Regions from separate parts of the Priestia sp. FSL P4-0332 genome, predicted to be linked through region 2. Evidence: predicted binding sites of a transcription regulator. Region 2 holds the regulator's gene; the other holds the start of a gene.
What was found. The regulator Rex, encoded in region 2, represses fermentation and respiration genes when NADH is low (regulators of the CRP and FNR family bind a similar motif). The targets are predictions, from matches to a motif close to TTGTGAAATATTTCACAA.
Positions count from the first base shown of each region.

Region 1: MKY06_RS02665 (L-lactate dehydrogenase) is a predicted target of Rex. The motif match lies at 5,861-5,878, and genes of this name have one in related genera.

Region 1 is NZ_JBBOUA010000001.1:499,434-506,910, reverse strand. It holds gene MKY06_RS02690 (SurA N-terminal domain-containing protein) at 1-376, opposite strand, end outside; gene MKY06_RS02685 (YhcU family protein) at 781-1,173, opposite strand; gene MKY06_RS02680 (RluA family pseudouridine synthase) at 1,329-2,240, shown strand; gene MKY06_RS02675 (methyl-accepting chemotaxis protein) at 2,536-4,554, opposite strand; gene MKY06_RS02670 (cation diffusion facilitator family transporter) at 4,695-5,570, opposite strand; gene MKY06_RS02665 (L-lactate dehydrogenase) at 5,903-6,859, shown strand; gene MKY06_RS02660 (lactate permease LctP family transporter) at 6,922-7,477, shown strand, end outside.
Region 2 is NZ_JBBOUA010000001.1:219,034-226,510, forward strand. It holds gene MKY06_RS01295 (ABC-F family ATP-binding cassette domain-containing protein) at 1-1,624, opposite strand, end outside; gene MKY06_RS01300 (redox-sensing transcriptional repressor Rex) at 2,083-2,721, shown strand; gene tatA (twin-arginine translocase TatA/TatE family subunit) at 2,775-2,960, shown strand; gene tatC (twin-arginine translocase subunit TatC) at 2,976-3,731, shown strand; gene MKY06_RS01315 (YdiK family protein) at 3,758-3,985, opposite strand; gene MKY06_RS01320 (CPBP family intramembrane glutamic endopeptidase) at 3,982-4,710, opposite strand; gene groES (co-chaperone GroES) at 5,010-5,294, shown strand; gene groL (chaperonin GroEL) at 5,362-6,993, shown strand; gene MKY06_RS01335 (AAA family ATPase) at 7,152-7,477, shown strand, end outside.

The DNA.
Region 1 (7,477 bases), 280 kb from region 2:
ATAGCAGCGTTTGACCCACTAAATTGTCAATTGTTTGCTGCTTTACTTGTTTAGCTGCTTCTTTAGATGTTGGGTCTTGTCCCATTTGTTGATATTGGGCTTGTGATGAAGATAATGCAGCATTATATTCTTCACCAGAAACTTTTTTACCGTTTACAACCGCTACGGTTTTCTTCTCATCTACTTTTTGTTTATCTAATTTCTTCTGCATTTCTTTTGCTTGCTTTTCCTGCTTTTCCTGAGCCTCTTTTTGCTTCTCAGTTTGTGCAGTTTTCTGATCATCACTTTTTGATTGCTTTGCATCATCGTTTGAACCGCATGCTGTTAAAGCTGCAGCAATTAACCCAATGAGCAATGTATACATCAGTTTTTTCATGATTAATCTCCTTTCATAATCCTAAACGATTATTAGCTATTCGAAAAAATCATCTAGGGGGCATTGTATATGATATAGGCGTAAAAAGAAACCATTTAGGCTAATTTTAAACATATGTAATAAGATTGAAACGTTTTGTAATCTTATGAAAGATAAATGCTCTTCTTTATACGGCCTGTCTAATCATAACATTATTTAGTATGATTTACATAATTTACAGTTCGTTATACATCTGTATTATTTCAATTTATTTGTTATATGAAAAACGATAGTATTTGATTTCATATTTCTATAAGAACTTTATACGAGCTTAACGATATCACAAGTTCTTTTTTTATCCAATTGAAAGCCGAAATTCAAAAAAAAAAAAGAAAAAAGCATGGGATAATCATGCTTTTTTCTTTTCAATTTATGTATGAATTATAAAACGATTCATACGAATACGTAATCAAATTGTTTTCTTTTGCAAAACACTCAATGGAAACAGGAAATAAGAACCCGTATTTTTTTAAAATTGAAATATTTTTTTCGAATTGCTCGCAGTCGCTTTCTTCAATCGGCCGATGTTGAATCGCTTCAATCACGGCAATTATTGTCTGAAGGCTACTAATGACTTGCAATGCTTCATCGAGTAAGCCATTATATAAATGGTCTGTACAATAATCTGGGTTTAATAATTCATCAGGATTAAGCTTATCTACAGATACATACCGAGGTAACAAGTCATAGCGAAGCTGTTCAGTCAACTCTTCTATGTAATTCTCCATTTCTGGCGGAGCTGCTTGGGCAATTTTCATGGTTACCCCCCCTTTTTTCTCTTAACTTATGTCTCTTTATTTAGCATAACATAAACATAAAACGAGAACTTCAGGTAGTTATTTCCTCCTAATTATTTACAAGTTCTTTTAAAAGATTAAAGGATATTTACTAGTATGTAAGGAAGGGATTAAATATGAGTATACACAGCCAATGGCTAGAAGATAAAATCGCAAAAAATGATGCAGGGCAAACAATTGAAGATTATTTAAAAACGAAATGGCGTATTCCTAAAAAAACGTTGCATCAGTTTCGGATGAATAAAAATGTCCTTATAAACGGTGAGCCTTTACCATGGAGAAACACTCTTAAGGAACATGATAAAATGTCACTCCCTTTTTTTGAAGCAGAGCCTGATGAAATAACACCTTACAATGTTGATATAGAGATTTTGTTTGAAGATGAGCACGTACTAATCGTAAACAAACCAATAAACCTAGATACTCATCCTTCATCAGAGCAAGACCAAAAAACTCTTTTAAATGCTGTAGCTGCTTATTTTCAAAAAGTAGGCCTCAAAACAAAGCCTAGACACGTTCACCGTTTGGACAGCGATACATCAGGTGCTATCTTATTCACGAAGCATTTTGTAGCAAGCTCTGTGTTTGATCAGCTGCTGGCTGAACGTAAAATTAATCGGACTTATATTGCCCTCGTCCAAGGAATCATAAAAAAAGAGGACGGAATCGTCAATGAACCCATTGGACGCGATCGTCATCATGCTACAAGAAGAAGAGTATCTAGAACGGGACAAGCTGCCAAAACACGTTATCGGGTGTTAAAACGCAATACGGCAAAAAACGAAACGCTTATTGAACTTTCGCTCGAAACCGGACGCACTCACCAAATTCGTGTTCATATGAGTCACATCGGCTATCCATTACTTGGCGATACGCTTTATGGAGGAAAGAGATTAAAAGAGCAGCAGCAAGCTTTACACGCCATTAAGCTTTCTTTTATACACCCGTTTACACATCAGCATGTGTCAGCTGTTGCACCTCCAACTCAGCAAGTCTTTTTGCCTTACAGCAAGTTGTTTTCCTATTAAACATAAAAGAGAGATTAAGACACAACCAGCTAAAGGCAAACAAATAGGAGAAATATGCTCATATGGATCGCTTGAGACACCGCTGCTGATTTCCGTGCAAGACTTCGCTTTCCGCGGGCGGCCGGAGTCTTCGTCTTGCCCTCCAATCACCAGCTAGAAGCAGCAACATACATGAAACCTGCGTTCACCATATCAATAAAAAAAATCCGAACAAGTTGGATTCTTTATCAAGAATCTCAATTCACCGTTCGGATTTTCCTTTAACTAAAATACTTTTGTCCTAGCCTCTTTTTTTCTATTGAATTTTAAATTGACGAATCAAGTTAGCTAATTCTTCACTAATCTCTTGCAGATGTTCAGCTGATTGAGAAACAGTAGAAATAGCTCTAATTTGTTCTTCTGTAGAAGCGGTAATTTCTTCAGTTCCCGCTGCTGATTGCTGTGCAATAGCTGCTATGCTTTGAATTGCCGCTACCACGTCTTCCTTATGCTCATCGATACTGTCCATGCTGCTTGTCACATGTTCGACAGCCGCTGCCACTTGTTCAATCGTAGTTGCAATTTCATGAAAAGCTCGTTCTGTATCTCCTACCACAAAGTCTTGAGACTTTGAAAGCTCTTCTGTACGGTTGCATTCTTCACGCGCAGCAGCGACTTCCCCTTGAATCGCTCCGATCGTATGGCGAACTTGTTCAGTGGCCTGAGAGGACTGTTCAGCAAGTTTTCGCACTTCTTCAGCTACTACCGCAAATCCTTTGCCATGTTCTCCTGCACGAGCTGCTTCAATACTAGCATTTAATGCAAGTAAATTTGTCTGATCTGAAATACTATTAATCGTGAAAATAATAGATTCAATTTTTTTCATCTTATTTGTTAATTCTTCCATTACAGCTTGAACAGCGTGAATCGTTTGAGACGATTCAGTGGTTTGGTTGCGAAGGAGCTGCATCTGTTTTAAACCTTTTTCATTGATGCTTACAGCTTCAATCGTCATTTTATTAATCTGTGCGTTTTGTTCAATGACTTCTTCAATTTGCGAAGATAAACTCATCGTTTTATGATTAGTAGAGTCAGCATCCGAAGCTTGCTGCGTGGCACCGCTCGCAATCTCATGGATAGCCCGGCCAATTTCCTCACTGGATGCAGTTGCTTCTTCAGATACGGCGCTCAAGTCTTCAACAGACGTTTTCACTGTCTCAACAGACGTCTGAACCGTGCCGATCAATGTTTTCATTTTGGCTACCATATCATTAAATAAATGAGTAAGCTCACCAATTTCATCTTTTGACTTCGTCTTCACCTGAACCGTTAAATCGCCAGCTGTTACTTTGGCTACTTCATTTTTCAAGCGGCGAATCGGATTAGTAATGATTCTTGAGAAAAAGATGGTTAACACCACTGATAATAAGATGCCAATTAACGCAATCCAGACAATAACAGTCAGTAAATGATGAGCGCTTGAGAGCATTTCATTATAAATAAAGGCATTTCCTATCTTCCAATTCGTCCCTTCGAGAGTATCATATGCCATCACTCTCTCTTCACCTTGAAAGGTATACTTCATGAAATCTCTATTCCGGTCTGCTTCGTACATTTTTTTCATAAATGGCTGATTCATTAAATTTTTCCCAGCTTCTGTTGGATGAACGAGCGCTGTGCCATTTTGATCAAATAAAAATGCATACCCACCGTGATTTACTTCTGCTTTACCTACAATGTTTTTTAATGCATCTAAGTCTAAATCAGTAGCTATAACGCCCAGCACATTTTTAGTATCTGGATCTAAAATAGCCTTTGCAATTGTCACGACCGTCTTTTTTGTTGCTGCATCTTCATATGGATCCGTATAAATAACCTCTTCAGGTGATTCTACTGCTTGTTTGTACCATACCCTTGAAGTCGGATCATAGTTTGAACCAAACTCTTGTTTAGGAACAGAATACATTCCTTTATTTTTAGTGCCTATGTATTCAAGTGCTAGGTTTGGATACTTTTCTTTAAACTGTGTAAACTCTTTTTGAACTGTGTTCCATGTAAAATACGGATTTTTCTCTTGGTTTGTTTGATCACCTTCCTGCTTAACAAAATTAACAATTACATCGTTTTCACTATACGTCAGCAAAGAACGACTATACATGTCTAAGTACGTATGAATCGTTTCTTTTAACTCTTTCACTTGACTTTGAGACTGTACTTCTACATCTTTTTCTATTTGCGTTTTGGTAAATTGATAAACAGCCCCTGAAACAACTAATAATAAAATAGCTATAAAAATACTAAAAAATACTACGAGCTTTGCACTTAACCTCTTCATTCCCTCACCCTTCTACAAAAATCTTTATATTACTAATAACGGCTTTTCATTTTCATTTTTGAAGAAGTTTTTGTGATTTATTTCAAATTCCCGCAAAATAAAACCAGCGCATCCTTTCATAACGAAAGAACGTGCTGGTCTTATTTTTGCTTTTCGTATGCATCAGGTTCAATATGAACAAGCGTATCTTTAATTTGATGCTCATCGTTCATCATATGTTCAATTTGATCAGCAATTTCATGGCTTTTGATAACATTTAAATGGGGATCTACTTTAACAGTTACATCAATCACGACTTGATTACCAAGCTTGCGCGCTTTCACATCTTCTACTTCTTTTACACCTTCTACAAGCTCGATGCTTTCTTTGTAGTGCCCTAACTTCTCTTCGTCGAATCCGTCTGTTAAGGAATGAGCCGCTTCTTTAAAAATCTCGATGGCTGTTTTACAAATAATAATTCCCACAGCAAAAGCAGCTACCACGTCCAGCCAGGGCAGGCCGAACTGTGAGCCGAAAATTCCCACAACAGCCCCTATACTCACAAGTGCATCGGACAAATTATCTTTAGCAACCGCATATAAGGACTGGCTATCAAGTTTTTTAGCAAGCTTAATATTATATCGGTAGACACCACCCATAACAGCAGCCGCTCCAAGACCTACCCAAGCAGCCAGTAAATTAGGCGCTTCAGATTTGTCCATAAATAATGACTGACCCGCATCGACCAATACTTCTAGTCCGATGACCATCATGATAAAAGAAGCAATAAGTGAAGAGATATGTTCCGCTCTGGAATGTCCATAGGGATGATCATTATCACGAGGTTTTTTAGAGATTTTTAAGCCGACTAAGACGGCAATTGATGCAATAATATCTGTAACATTATTAAGACCGTCGGCTTTTAATGCAGAGGAAGCGGTGACACCCGCAATGATAAGTTTACATGCTGATAAAAAGATATATGATAAGATACTAACCCAAGCACCTTTTTGGGCTTGCTCATAGTAGTTCTCCATCCTTTCCACTCCTTTATTCAAAATAAGCAAACTTAGTGTAACAAATGGATTTCGTGTGGGTCTATAGAAACATTATTGGCTGCTAACATACAAATAGAGAATGTTAAACTCTTTAGCTTTCTGCAAAACAAGTTGCCTTTACTCAACACTTTAAACGTTTAAGATCTTTCTAAATGTGGCACTTCATGTAGAAGGACATTTTTTTAAATCACCCTGTAAAATTGTTTACTATTTTTTAAAGGGTGTGATTTTTATCACAGCTGAAGCTATTTATTCTTGTTACACTAACATTGTGAAAAACATCACAAAATAAAATTCAAAGGATGATACAAATGAAAACACAATTTACACCAAAAACACGAAAAGTTGCCGTTATCGGAACTGGTTTTGTTGGCTCAAGCTACGCTTTTTCAATGGTGAATCAAGGTATTGCCAATGAATTAGTGTTAATCGATATGAACAAAGAAAAAGCAGAAGGTGAAGCACGTGATATCAATCATGGAATGCCATTTGCCACACCGATGAAAATCTGGGCTGGAGATTATAAAGACTGTGCTGACGCTGATTTAGCAGTTATTACAGCGGGCGCTAATCAAGCTCCAGGGGAAACACGCTTAGATCTAGTTGAAAAAAACGTTAAAATTTTCGAATGCATTGTAAAAGATATTATGAACAGCGGATTTGACGGCATCATTTTAGTGGCAACAAATCCAGTTGATATTCTCGCACACGTTACACAAAAAGTATCAGGATTACCAAACGAACGGGTAATTGGTTCAGGAACGATTCTTGACACAGCTCGCTTCCGCTACTTGTTAAGCGACTATTTCGAAGTAGATTCTCGCAACGTCCACGCTTATATTATGGGGGAACATGGAGATACGGAATTTCCTGTTTGGAGCCACGCGCAAATTGGCGGTGTGAAGCTCGAACATTTTATCAATACTGCCGCTATTGAAAAAGAACCGGATATGCAGCATCTATTCGAACAAACCCGCGATGCGGCTTACCATATTATTAATCGAAAAGGAGCGACTTATTACGGAATTGCAATGGGGCTTGTACGCATTACCAAGGCTATTTTAGATGATGAAAATTCTATTTTAACAGTATCTGCTTTATTAGAAGGACAATACGGTATTTCTGATGTGTATATCGGCGTACCAGCTATCATTAATAAAAACGGCGTGCGTCAAATTATTGAATTGAATTTAACTCCTCACGAACAGCAGCAGCTCGAGCACTCTGCTAGCATTCTTAAGCAAACTCGCGACAGAGCTTTTGTGTAACATCTAAAGATTTTTGCGGGGGACTCCCCCGCTACCTTGTTTTAAATATGTAGTAGAGGTGTATGAATATGACATGGACTCAGGTATATAATCCGTTAGATAATATTTGGCTTTCTGCACTAATTGCACTCATTCCCATTATCTTTTTCTTTATTGCTTTAACTCTTTTGAAATTAAAAGGACACATTGCTGCCGGTATTACGGTGCTTCTTTCTATGATTATTGCTATTTATTTTTATGATATGCCTGCCTCAATGGTTTTAGGAGCCACAGGCTATGGGTTTCTGTATGCACTTTGGCCCATCAGCTATATTATTATCGGAGCGGTGTTCTTATATAAGCTAACTGTCAAAAGCGGACAGTTTACTACCATCAGACAATCTATTATTTCAATAACCGATGACCCCCGCTTGCAAATGCTGCTTGTTGCTTTTTCTTTTAATGCTTTTTTAGAAGGGGCAGCGGGATTTGGAGCTCCAATTGCCATTACAGCAGCGCTTCTAGTTGGACTTGGGTTCAAACCGTTAAAAGCAGCGGCGCTATGTTTAATTGCTAATACAGCTTCAGGAGCGTTTGGCGCCATGGGGATTCCTGTCATTGTTGCAGGACAAGTATCTG
Region 2 (7,477 bases):
CCTCTATTTCTGCTTTCTTTTCTACATAATAGTCATAATCTCCAAGAAATTCTTCTACTCCTTCAGGAGATAGCTCTGCTATTTTGTTTGCAATACGGTTAATAAAATAACGGTCATGTGAAACAAATAACAGAGTTCCTGGGTAATCGATTAACGCATTCTCGAGTACTTGTTTGCTATCTAAATCAAGATGGTTAGTAGGTTCATCTAAAATTAAGAAATTAGCTTTTTGAAGCATAAGCTTCGCAAGAGCCAAACGTGCTTTTTCACCACCGCTAAGCGTGGAAACGATTTTCAGTACATCATCACCTGAAAACAGAAAATTTCCAAGCGCTGTACGAATTTCTTTTTCAGGTTTGGATGGGTAGTCATCCCAAAGCTCATTTAAAACGGTCTTATTAGACGTTAAATTAGCTTGCTCTTGGTCGTAATAACCAACCATTACGTTTGAGCCAAAAGAAATGGTTCCAGTCTTGAAGCTTAGTTTATCCACAATACCTTTTAATAACGTAGATTTCCCAACTCCATTAGGGCCAACCAACGCAAGGCTTTCACCTTTTTTAATCCGAAGGTTTGCCTGCTGAACAATATATTTGTGTTCATCATATCCAATAGACACGTTTTCGAGATTTAAGACTTCATTTCCGCTTTGACGCTCAATTTCAAACGAAAAACTAGCTGATTTTTCGCCTTCGTTAGGTCGATTTATTAACTCCATTCGATCGAGCTGTTTACGTCTGCTTTGCGCACGTTTTGTAGTCGATGCGCGGGCGATGTTTCGCTGAATAAAATCATTCAGTTTTGCGACTTCATCTTGCTGCTTTTCGTACTGACGCAACTCTTTTTCATATCGCTCTGCTTTTTGTACAAGGTATTTAGAGTAGTTGCCCGTGTACTTCACCGTTGTTTTTTGTGTGACTTCATACACTTGATTTACGACTTTATCAAGGAAGTAACGATCGTGTGAAACAATTAAAATAGCTCCTTCATACCCTTGCAGAAACTGTTCCAGCCATGCTAAAGTTTCAATATCTAAGTGGTTGGTAGGCTCATCGAGAATAAGCAAGTCCGGCTTTGTTAAAAGCAGTTTTGCAAGCGCCAAGCGTGTTTTTTGTCCACCGCTCAAGGAGGAAATAGGGGTGCTATAGTCAAAGTTTGAAAAACGGAAACCGTGAAGAATAGATCGTGTATCCGCTTCATATTGATAGCCGCCTAAATCTTTGAACGTTACTTGAAGCTGATCGTACTCTTTGGTTAGTTTTTCGTATTGAACTGAATCATTAAAAATGTCTGGATCGCCCATCTTCGTTTCAAGCGTACGTAATTCTTTTTCCATCTTCTTTAACGGAGCAAAGACAGTCATCATTTCTTCCCATATGGAGAGTGTTGACTCAAGAACTGTATCTTGTCCCATATAATCAATGGAAACACCTTTAGGTTTAATAATTTCTCCGCTGTCATAAGAAAGCTGCTCAGCAATAATTTTTAATAAAGTTGATTTACCAGCACCGTTTCGTCCCACTAGGGCAATGCGGTCTTTTGATTGTACTTCTAACTTTATATTCGATAAAATGGGTTCTGCCCCATAGTATTTTGTAATACCGTTCAATTGTAGAATAATCATTTTTTCACCTCTAGTAGTATATCCATAGTGTATTTTAACATATTTTCAACTACAAGTTCTTCCTACAAGCGTTTGTAATTTGTACAGGGACAAGGACAAATGGTGAAGCGAATGTTTTGATTCATGAAATAAAATGATTTTACGTGCACATTTTATACAGGATACTATGTTAAAATAAGAGATAAGTGCATCTCTGAACTTATATATGATGGATGTAGAAAATCCGTCATGACTAACAAACGAATCCTTTGAAGGGCTAATTGCTTCGTTCTAGCTAACGACTTTAAATAGTGCTGGATAGACAAAAGCCGTCGGGGTGTGAAGCGGAGTATATATAAAACAAGAGAAAAGAGAGAGAATTGGAAGCGCTACCTCAAAGCGGTTGATGCTTTGTGAAAGGTAATGCAATATGACTTGAAAATGTTAGTAATGACATACATGAACTGAGGGGGTACAACGTGAACACTGAACAATTAAAAATACCACAAGCAACGGCTAAACGATTGCCGCTTTATTATCGTTTTTTAAAAAACTTGCATGCTTCTGGTAAACAGCGTGTTTCGTCAGCAGAGTTAAGTGAGGCAGTGAAAGTTGATTCTGCTACTATTCGTCGGGACTTTTCTTACTTTGGAGCATTAGGGAAAAAGGGATACGGCTACAATGTGAATTATTTACTTACATTTTTCCGTAAAACGTTAGACCAAGATGAAGTAACGAAAGTAGCACTGATTGGCGTGGGGAATCTGGGAACGGCCTTTTTAAATTATAATTTTATTAAAAATAATAACACCAAAATTGAGTGCGCTTTTGATGTGATAGAAGATAAAGTCGGTACAAAAGTAGGTGACGTGCCGGTTTATCACCTTGACCAATTGGAAGATTATATGAGTGATGATATCTCAGTGGCGATTTTAACCGTTCCTGCCACTGTTGCTCAGCAAATTACCGATCGTTTAGTGAACTGCGGAATTAAAGGGATTCTAAACTTCACTCCTGCACGCTTAAACGTACCGGATGAGATTCGACTACATCATATTGATCTTGCTGTAGAATTACAGTCGCTTGTCTATTTTTTGAAAAATTATCCTGTTGAATAAGGTGGACTGTGTTACGATTTCCTTAAGTCTAAATTAATAAGGAGAGTGGGAATATGGGGATTGGAGCAGGCAGTTGGATTATTATTGCGATTGTAGCACTGCTTATTTTTGGACCGAAACGGTTACCGGAGCTAGGAAGGTCAGTCGGGCAAACGCTTAGAGAGTTTAAGCATGCCGCTAGCGGTGCATCAGAAGATCGTGAAAAAGATAAACAGCGTCAAGTAGATGACAAAGAGTAAAAGGGTGATCATAGTATGACTGAACAAGAAATGTCAATATATGATCATATAGGAGAGCTGCGAAAACGCATTTTAATTGTTTTATTTTTCTTTGTCATTGCCACAATTGGCGGCTTTTTTATAGCGGATAAGGTTATTGTCTATTTACAGCATGCTGATGAGGCAAAAAATTTAACGATGAATGCATTTAGGCTAACAGATCCAGTTAAGATTTATATGCAGTTTGCTGTTATTATCGGCTGTGTACTTGCAGCTCCTGTTGCACTGTATCAACTTTGGGCATTTATTAGTCCTGGTTTATATGAAAAAGAGCGTAAGGTAACGCTTGGATATATTCCTGTTTCCATTTTTCTCTTTATCGGCGGTGTCTCTTTTTCTTATTTTGTGTTGTTTCCATTTGTCGTCGATTTTATGACGCGCGTTTCTGATGAGCTGAATGTAAACCAAGTGATTGGCATTAATGAATACTTTTCTTTTTTAATGCAGCTCACACTGCCTTTTGGCCTGTTGTTTCAGCTTCCTGTCGTCGTCATGTTTTTGACGCGATTAGGAATTATAACGCCTATGTTTTTATCTCAAATTCGAAAGTATGCCTATTTCGTACTGCTAGTTATTGCCGCACTTATTACACCACCGGAATTGCTCTCGCACATGATGGTGACAGTGCCGCTCTTAATTTTGTATGAAATCAGCATCATTATTTCCCGCATTTCGTATCGCAAAGTGTTAAAGGCAAGGGCAGAGCAAGAAAGAGAAGATGTTAGTATGTAAAAAAACCACTGAAACAGTGGTTTTTTTTATTTAGATGAATCATCTTGATTTTTATATTGCTGCTGCAACTTTTTAATTTTATAGTGCAAGATAAAAATGCGAACCGCAAATCTGAAATCGAATGCGGCTACGAGTGCAAATAAGATCGTAGGGAAGTTCCACACGGTTTCCTGAGCATTTTGAATGGCCAGGTAGGTGAATAAAATCCCCATAATAATATAAATAAACCCTCGTGTTAAAGGGATATTCTTCATAAAAACATGCCTCCAAAAATAAACTGCATTTGTTCTGCTTGCTTTTGCATTTCTATAATTTTATCTGCAAAAATAGTTTGAGATAAAATAACGATTGTATTCATCAACACGTGAGCAATAATGGGTACAATAATTAGTTTTGTTCTTGCATAAAGGAATGCAAATACAAATCCCATGGCTGTATACACGAGCAAATGTTTAAAATCCCAGTGTACGGCAGCGAAAATAAGGGAACTAATAAATGCAGAGATAAAAAAATTATATCGTTTGTGAAGAGAGCCGAAAATAATCTTTCGAAAAATAATCTCTTCTAGAATTGGTCCAATAACAGACGTAACGACAATGAGGAACGGCGTTGCTTTAACAAGATTAACAATATTTTGTGTGTTTTCAGATACTTGGGTAATGCCAAGAGCGTGCTCAATCATACCTGCTACAGCTTGACCAGCCATAGCCAAGAACACCCCAAGGACTGACCAGACAACAGTTACCGTTGTTCCCGCATGTTCTATACGCATGGACATGTCACGGCGCAGCAGCAGTAAGACAATAAGTAAACCAAGGATAAAGCTAATGATGGTCCAATAAGTCAAAAGCATGACATTCGCTGTTCGAACTGGATATTGATCAAACATTCCTGTTAATTTTAACAGCGGTATACCAACAACTCCTGAAAACTGCATAAGGATGTAGGTGAGGATAACATACCAATAACGTTTTTCCAATCTTCTATACTCCTTTAAAAGGTTTTTATGTATATATGTCGAAGAAGTACTGTGAAGTTAGTAATTTCTTCTTGCTCGTATTGTAACATACATATTATTGAACAGAGAAAAGAATGCTTTATTTCTCAAAATCGTCGAAATCTAAGACTATTATATGTAGTTGTCGTAAATTTTAAATTTTTTTTGTTTAATACTTGCAAAAAAAACCCACTTTGTTTTAATATAATAATTGTGTTAGCACTCGTTGAGGTTGAGTGCTAATAAAAATGCAAACATATTATTTGAGGAGGTTGTTTCACTTGTTAAAGCCATTAGGTGATCGCGTAGTGATTGAACTTGTAAAATCTGAGGAAAAAACAGCAAGCGGTATCGTGTTACCGGACAGTGCAAAAGAAAAACCACAAGAGGGTAAAATTGTGGCTGTTGGTACAGGCCGAGTATTAGAAAGCGGTGAGCGTGTAGCTTTAGAAGTAGCTGCAGGCGATCGTATCATCTTCTCAAAATATGCAGGTACTGAAGTGAAATATGAAGGTACTGAATACTTAATTTTACGCGAAAGCGATATTTTAGCTGTAATCGGCTAATTTTAACCACAAACTTATCATACGTAAAAAATAGATTATTAAGAATATCTTGAGGAGGTCAAAGAACATGGCAAAAGACATTAAATTTAGCGAAGAAGCACGTCGCGCAATGCTACGTGGTGTAGATACATTAGCAAATGCGGTAAAAGTAACGCTTGGACCAAAAGGTCGTAACGTTGTATTAGAAAAGAAATTCGGTTCACCGCTTATTACAAATGACGGTGTAACAATTGCAAAAGAAATCGAATTAGAAGACGCATTTGAAAATATGGGTGCTAAATTAGTAGCTGAAGTTGCTAGCAAAACAAACGACGTTGCTGGTGACGGTACAACTACTGCAACAGTTTTAGCGCAAGCAATGATCAGAGAAGGCCTTAAAAACGTAACGGCTGGTGCTAACCCAATGGGTATCCGTAAAGGTATGGAAAAAGCTGTAGCTGTAGCGGTTGAAGAACTAAAAGCAATCTCTAAACCAATTCAAGGTAAAGATTCAATTGCTCAAGTAGCGGCTATCTCAGCGGCTGACGAAGAAGTAGGTCAACTAATCGCTGAAGCAATGGAGCGCGTTGGTAACGACGGCGTTATCACACTTGAAGAGTCAAAAGGTTTCACAACTGAATTAGAAGTGGTAGAAGGTATGCAGTTTGACCGTGGATATGCATCTCCTTACATGGTAACTGATTCAGATAAAATGGAAGCTGTATTAGATGACCCGTACATCTTAATTACAGACAAAAAAATCGGTAACATTCAAGAAATCTTACCGGTATTAGAGCAAGTTGTTCAACAAGGCAAGCCTCTATTAATCATCGCTGAAGACGTAGAAGGCGAAGCTTTAGCAACATTAGTTGTGAACAAACTTCGCGGTACATTTACAGCTGTAGCTGTTAAAGCTCCTGGTTTCGGTGATCGTCGTAAAGCAATGCTACAAGACGTTGCGATCTTAACAGGCGGAGAAGTAATCACTGAAGAGCTTGGTCTTGACCTGAAAACAGCAAGCATCGACCAATTAGGTCGCGCTTCTAAAATTGTTGTAACAAAAGAAAATACAACAGTTGTAAACGGTGCAGGAAACGCAGAAGATATCCTAGCACGCGTAAACCAAATCAAAGCTCAGCTTGAAGAAACAACTTCAGAGTTTGACCGCGAAAAATTACAAGAGCGCTTAGCAAAACTTGCTGGTGGCGTAGCTGTAATTAAAGTTGGTGCGGCAACTGAAACTGAGTTAAAAGAACGTAAATTACGTATTGAAGATGCATTAAACTCTACGCGCGCTGCGGTTGAAGAAGGTATCGTAGCTGGTGGTGGTACTGCATTAGTAAATATCTATAATAAAGTAGCAAGCATCGAAGCTGACGGTGACACTGCTACAGGTATCAACATCGTATTACGTGCGATTGAAGAGCCTGTACGTCAAATCGCTCACAACGCTGGTTTAGAAGGATCCGTAATCGTTGAGCGTCTAAAAGGCGAAGCAGTTGGAACTGGATTTAACGCTGCAACTGGCGAGTGGGTAAATATGCTAGACACTGGTATCGTTGACCCAACAAAAGTAACGCGTTCAGCTCTTCAAAATGCTTCTTCTGTAGCGGCTATGTTCTTAACAACTGAAGCAGTTGTTGCTGACAAGCCAGAAGAAAACGCAGCTCCTGCAATGCCTGACATGGGCGGCATGGGTGGAATGGGCGGCATGATGTAATCACTGCCCTCTCTGAAAAAGCGATCAAGTACTCACTTGGTCGCTTTTTTGCGTGCATTAATATTTTCAGATTTTTTTAAAATTTGTTAAGATAGTACTATGTTTATTGAAAAACATACTAAACTCAAGGCTTAACTGAGTTTTAAGGGGGAGCTTCGTTGATTCAGCTCGATCATATTAATAGTAAATTAAATCAAGTATTAGAAAACATCGATCAAATTGTAATTGGAAAGCGTCATGTATCTACGTTGAGTTTAGTTGCTTTGCTTGCAAAGGGGCATATTTTGCTTGAAGATGTGCCGGGTGTGGGGAAAACGATGCTCGTGAAGGCACTGGCCAAATCGATTGATGCCGAGTTTAAACGAATTCAATTCACGCCTGATTTGCTGCCGTCCGATGTAACAGGTGTTTCTATCTACAGTCCGAAAGACATGGAATTTCATTTTCGTCCAGGTCCTATCATGAGCCACATTGTACTCGCTGA